Regions from separate parts of the Senegalia massiliensis genome, predicted to be linked through region 1. Evidence: a T-box and tRNA genes for the amino acid it is inferred to sense, from the RefSeq annotation. Region 1 holds a T-box; the other holds one or more tRNA genes.
What was found. A T-box is a leader RNA that pairs with one kind of tRNA and senses whether it is charged. The one in region 1 lies ahead of leuS (leucine--tRNA ligase), so its partner is inferred to be a tRNA-Leu.
Positions count from the first base shown of each region.

Region 2: it encodes a tRNA-Leu, which carries the amino acid that the T-box ahead of leuS (leucine--tRNA ligase) is inferred to sense. The anticodon was not compared.

Region 1 is NZ_QXXA01000004.1:53,740-57,181, reverse strand. Features, by position in the region: gene D3Z33_RS02500 (hypothetical protein) at 1-104, shown strand, start outside; gene nadD (nicotinate-nucleotide adenylyltransferase) at 180-788, shown strand; gene yqeK (bis(5'-nucleosyl)-tetraphosphatase (symmetrical) YqeK) at 800-1,375, shown strand; gene rsfS (ribosome silencing factor) at 1,387-1,743, shown strand; T-box leader at 1,769-1,951, shown strand; gene leuS (leucine--tRNA ligase) at 2,013-3,442, shown strand, end outside.
Region 2 is NZ_QXXA01000014.1:74,240-77,681, reverse strand. Features, by position in the region: gene mgtE (magnesium transporter) at 1-547, opposite strand, end outside; gene D3Z33_RS12950 (cysteine-rich small domain-containing protein) at 692-952, opposite strand; tRNA gene D3Z33_RS12945 (tRNA-Leu) at 1,636-1,720, shown strand; gene tig (trigger factor) at 1,885-3,171, shown strand; gene clpP (ATP-dependent Clp endopeptidase proteolytic subunit ClpP) at 3,203-3,442, shown strand, end outside.

The sequences.
Region 1 (3,442 bases):
TTAAAATGTATTTTAAAAACTTTGAAAAAGAACAAATAGAAGATATAAATTCTACTAATACAAGTGAAATAAATGTTTTAAAAAGTTTTGTAGATAAAAACTAATCCTCCAATTGGAGGATTAATTTTTATTCTTTTTAAATCTAATATATAATGTATATAGATTGGAGTGATATTATTATGAAGATAAAGAAAATAGGAGTAATGGGAGGAACATTTAACCCTATACATATTGGTCACTTAATGATTGCAGAACAAAGTAGAAAAAAATTTAATTTAGATAAGGTGATATTTATTCCTACTGGAAGCCCACCTCATAAAGATGAAAGAAAATTAGCAAATTCTTTAGATAGATATATAATGACAATACTTGCTACATCTAATAATAATAATTTTATAGTTTCAGATATAGAAACTAATAGAGATGGAACAAGCTATACTGTGGATACTTTAGAACTACTTTCTAAAAAATACAATGATTCAGAGCTTTTTTTTATAACAGGTGCTGACTCAATACTTGATATAGAAAATTGGAGAGATACTGATAGACTTCTTAATATATGCACTTTTATTGCAGCTACGAGACCAGGTTATAATGTAGATAATGTAATGGATGAAATAAAAAAACTTGAAGAAAAATATAATAAAAAAATTAGTTATCTAACAATTGCTCCTATAGATATTTCATCTACACAAATAAGAAAAAGAATATTCAAAAATGAAACTATAAAGTACATGACACCAGATCCTGTTATAAATTACATATATAATAAGAATCTTTATAAATAATGGAGGAAATTATGAAAATAGAAGAAATGAAAAATATATTAAAAAAGGATATAGATAAAGAAAGATATAAACATACTATTAGAGTAGCAGAAACTGCTATAGAACTTGCAAAGCATTACAAAGTAGATACAGAAAAAGCTTATATTGCAGCTCTTTTACATGATTCAGCTAAATATAAAGGCAAAGATACTTTATTGAAAAAAGCCCAAGAATTTGGTATAATTTTAGATACTGTAATGAAAAATAACCCTCATTTGATTCATCCTTTTTTAGGAGCAAAATTAGCCGAAGTTAAATATAATATATTAGATGAGGATATATTAAATGCAATTAAATATCATACAACAGGTAGAAAAAATATGAGTATTTTAGAAAAAATAATTTTTATAGCAGATTACATTGAACCAGGTAGAAACTTTCCAGGACTTGAGAAAATAAGAGATACTTCATTTAAAGATATTGATTTGAGCATTATTCTTGCTATGGATAATACACTCAAATATATAATTAATAAAGGATGGCTTATACATCCTAATACTATTGAAACTAGAAATAGCTTAATTTTTAAAAGAAATAAGATTATATAGGAGGTTAGGATTTGAAAAAAAATAATGATAAGTTATCATTAGTTATAAATGCTGCAGATGATAAATTAGCCCATGATATTGATGTATTAGAAGTTACTGAACTTACAAGTGTAGCAGATTATTTTGTGATTTTAAGTGGTAAAAATGAAAGACAAGTAGTTGCAATAGCAGATTCAATAGAAGATAAATTAAGTGAAAATAAATATGATTTACGTTCAAAAGAAGGATATAGATCAGGAAGATGGATATTATTAGATTATGGAGATATAATAATTCATATATTCCATAAAGAAGATAGAGAATTTTATAATCTTGAAAGACTGTGGGCAGATGGAAAGAAAATTAATATTGACAATTATGTTAGTTAATATATAATATTTATAACATATAATTTAAGATAGAATTATAAAGAGTAGTAAGTAATAAAAAAATTATAGAGAGTCAACATTTGGTGAAAGTTGATATTTTTGATTTACTGAACTTGCTTTAGTTTTTAGACTGGTCTCCATTAGAAGACTTCTAAGTGGGCTTTATAGCCAATTAGGGTGGTACCGCGAGTAACTTCTCGTCCCTATCTATATAGATAAGGATGAGAAGTTTTTATATTTCAAATAAAAACCTATAAGGAGTGAAGAATATGTCTTATAATTTTAGTAAGATTGAAAAAAAGTGGAAAAATAAATGGGAAGATGAAAATTCTTTTGAGTCATTTAGAAATGATAAACAAAAATATTATCAATTAGAAATGTTTCCTTATCCTTCAGGTCGTATTCACATGGGGCATGTGAGGAATTATTCAATAGGTGATGTAGTAGCAAGATTTAGAAGAATGCAAGGATATAATGTCTTACATCCTATGGGATGGGATTCATTTGGACTTCCTGCAGAAAATGCTGCAATTAAACATGGAATACATCCAAATAAATGGACATTAGAAAATATTGACGATATGAGAGAGCAATTAAAAGAAATAGGCCTTAGCTATGATTGGAATAGAGAAATAGCTACATGTTCTCCTGATTATTATAAGTGGACTCAAGAATTTTTTATAGAAATGTATAATAAAGGCTTAGCATATAAGAAGAATTATGCTGTTAATTGGTGTCCATCTTGTGAAACAGTATTGGCAAATGAACAAGTTGTAAATGGACAGTGTGAGAGATGTGATAGTGAAGTTGGAAAAAAAGAACTTGATCAATGGTATTTTAAAATTACAGATTATGCTGAGAGGTTATTAGAAGATATAGAAAAGTTAGATGGATGGCCTGAAAAAGTAAAATCTATGCAAAAAAATTGGATTGGTAAAAGTGAAGGTGCAGAAATTAATTTCAAAATAAAAGATTTTGAAGATGAGTTAAATGTATTTACAACTAGACCTGATACAATATATGGTGTTACTTATATGGTTTTAGCCCCAGAGCATCCATTGGTGAATAAAATAGTAATAGGTACAGAATATGAAGGAAAAGTAAATGAATTTAAAAAGAAATTAGAGCATATGTCTGATATAGATAGAACATCACTTGATACAGAGAAAGAAGGAGTATTTACAGGAAGATATGCTATAAATCCTTTAACAAATAAAGAAATCCCTATATATATAGCTAATTATGTATTAATAGATTATGGTACAGGGGCAATAATGGCAGTACCAGCTCATGATGAAAGAGATTTTGAGTTTGCAAAAAAATATAATTTAGATATAACAAGAGTAATAGCGGAGAAGGGTAAAGAAGCAGAAGAGCTAAAAGTAGTTTATACTGATAAGGGCGTAATGGTAAATTCTGATAAATTTAATGGCTTAGACAATGAAAAAGCTAGTAGAGAAATAACTAATTATATAGAAAAAGAAAAGATAGGTACCAAAACAATAAATTATAGACTTAGAGATTGGTTAATATCCAGACAAAGATATTGGGGTACACCTATTCCAATGATTTATTGTGAAGATTGTGGTATAGTACCTGTACCTAAAGAAAGTTTACCTGTGGTATTACCTACAGATGTTGAGTTTAGCGGAAAAGGAGAATCTCCATTACTTACAAGTAAAGAATTTGTTCATACATC
Region 2 (3,442 bases), on a different contig from region 1:
GAGGAACAATACCTCTTAATTTTTCTTCATCATTTAATACATATAAATAATAGGCAGTTTCAGCATTAGGGGCTTCTTTTTGTAAGTACTTTAAAGTATCTGCAACTGTCATTTCTTCCCTTATAGCTATGAATTCAGTAGCCATTATACCACCAGCAGTATCAGATTCATAGCTAAGCAATTCTCGTATTTCTTCTGCATCATTAATATCCATATTATATATGATTCTATTTGCTTCTTCATTTGATATTGAACCTAGAAGGTCAGTTAATTCATCAGATGACATTTCTTCAATTATTTTTTTTTGGTTTTTTTCAGGCATTAAAGATAATAGCTCATATTTTTCCTCATCTTCTGCTTGATCAATTATATCAACCATAACTTCCTCAGGAATTTTTAAAAGTATTTTCTTTTTATCACCTTCATAAAGTCTTAATGCATCTAATACATCTTCAGGATGAATTCTAGATATGGTATTTTTTAAATCTTTTTTAGGTATGTATAATAAATATCTTAATAAATTTTCTTGATAAGATTTATAGTCCATAGTTGCCTCCGATCATACGTTATTCTTAACATCTAATATATATACCCTTTAGTGTACTGAAATATTGATATTTTTGATAATAGATTACTATTGTACTATTCGGGTAAATTTTTACATTGAAATATAAAATAGATTAGGATTATCCTAATCTATTTTACTTCCAATTTCTATTATTTTACTTATTTTACTCATTACATGATCATATCCATTTTTACTATGAGTAATGGTACAATCACTACAATCTTTTATTCCATTATTATATTTAAAATTTCCACCACATTTATCCTTCAATGCATATAAAGGACAATAGCAAAAAAGACAATTGAACTCTTTAACATCATTTACCTTATGGCAAGGGAAATATTCACATTTTTCATTTTGATTAAATTTATAGTTTTCGCTCATAAAGATACCCCCATTTGTTTTATTAATTTGATTATAACATATTATATTTCTAAAAACATAAAGAAAAGAACATCTCTTATAAATTCTTGAGATGTTCCTTTCTATGAGGTAACACTATTAATTTTTGGGGGAATCATTCCTTTCTTTTTAAATACCCGATACTACTACTTAAATAATACTACTATTTACTTTTTTGTTTTCTTTAATACTACTATTTAAATACTACTACTTATAGATATTTTCTTTAAAGTTTATCATTTTAAAGTTTGTTTATCGACTTAACTTGTATAGGTTAAGTATTACAATTACTTTAAATACAATAACCTTAAAGTTTTAATATATTACTTTTCTCATTTTTTATATTATCATTAAGTTTGTCATATTAACTGATTTGATAATATTTCTTAAACTTTGCTGTTACACATTTAAGAAATTATTATAATCGTTTAGACAATTACTTTGATGATAATACTTAGAGATTTGTAAATTAAATGAATCTAATACTTTTTTACTTTGGTGGAATCATCCCCTTCTATTAATAGTATTATATATATACCTCAAAATATGAATGTTAAACATAAAAATAAAAATTTTTTGAATATTTTTTTATTTTCTATTCTATTGACATTTTAAAAGATAAATAATATAATAAAATCTGTTGAAGAAGAGTTTATTATATTTATGCGGGAGTGGCGGAATTTGGCAGACGCGCTAGACTTAGGATCTAGTGTCATTGACGTGGGGGTTCGAGTCCCTTCTCCCGCACCATTGACAAAATGCTGAAACCGATGGTAGATCCATGGGTTTTTTTAGTATGTAGGTATAAAGTTACATTTAAACCTTTTTGTAACGCATCTATTATGATATAATTAACTCTATCATAGTTTGACAAAGGTTAAATAGATTTACGATTTTAAGGAGGAAACGAATAAATGAGTGCAACTGTAGAAAAAAAAGAAAATAACAAAGTAACTTTAAAGTTTCAAGTAGAGTATAATGAATTTGATAAAGCTGTTCAAAAGGCATATTTACAAAACAGATCTAAATTTAATATAGCAGGCTTTAGAAAAGGAAAGGCACCAAGAAAAATAATCGAATCAAGATATGGTGAAGGTGTTTTTTATGAGGATGCAATAAACATAATACTTCCTGAAGCATATAGTGATGCTATAGAGGAAAATAAGATAGAGCCAGTGGATAGACCAGATATTGATATTTCTGAACTTGAAAAAGGAAAGCCAGTAATATTTACAGCAGAAGTGACTGTTAAGCCTGAAGTTGAGTTAGGTGAATACAAAGGTATAGAAGTTGAAAAAAATGAGTATAATGTAACAGATGAAGATGTGGAAAATGAATTAAAGACTATGCAAGATAGAAATGCTAGACTTGTAGCAGTAGAAGATAGAGAAGTTAAAGAAGGAGATACTGTAGTAATTGATTACTCAGGATCAGTAGATGGAGAAAAATTTGAAGGTGGAACAGCTGAGAACCAAACATTAGAAATCGGTTCAGGGCAATTTATTCCAGGTTTTGAAGAACAATTAGTAGGTAAAAATACAGGTGAAGATGTGGAAGTGAATGTAGAATTCCCAGAAGACTATCAAGCAGAAGAATTAAAAGGTAAAAAAGCAACATTCGATGTAAAAATTCACGAAATCAAAGAAAAGGAATTACCTGAATTAGATGACGAATTTGCAAAAGATGTAAGTGAATTTGATACTTTAGATGAATTAAAAGAAGATATTAAAGCTAAACTAGAAAAAGAAGCAAAAGATAAAGAAAACGCAGAGTTACAAAATAATGTAATAGAAAAAGTTATGGAAAATTCAAAAGTTGAGATACCTGAAGTAATGATAGACTCACAAACTGATGAAGAGATAAGAAATCTTGATTATAAATTAAGATATCAAGGACTTGATTTAGAGAAGTATTTAGAACTTACAAATTCTAAAATAGAAGATTTAAAAGAACAATTAAAACCAAATGCAGAAAAATTAGTTGAAAGTGATCTTGTATTAGAAGCGATAGGAAAAAAAGAAAATATTGAAGCTTCTGATGAAGATGTAGATAAAGAGTTAGAAAAATATGCAGAACAATACAAACAAGATGTAGACAAATTTAAAAAGAACTTGAGAGATGAAGATTTAGAATCAATCAAGATGGGTATAATTAAGACTAAGACTATTGAGTTTTTAGTAGATAATGCTAAACTAGTTTAAAATATATAATTGTACCGGGAGGGATTTGTTTATGGCATTAGTACCAATGGTTGTAGAACAAACAAATAGAGGAGAAAGATCTTATGATATTTATTCTAGATTATTAAAAGAAAGAATAATATTTATAAGTGATCAAATTAATGATGTAACAGCAAGTTTAGTAGTAGCGCAATTGTTATTTTTAGAGGCAGAAGATCCTGATAAGGATATCCAACTTTATATTAATAGTCCAGGAGGATCTATAACATCTGGATTTGCAATTTATGATACA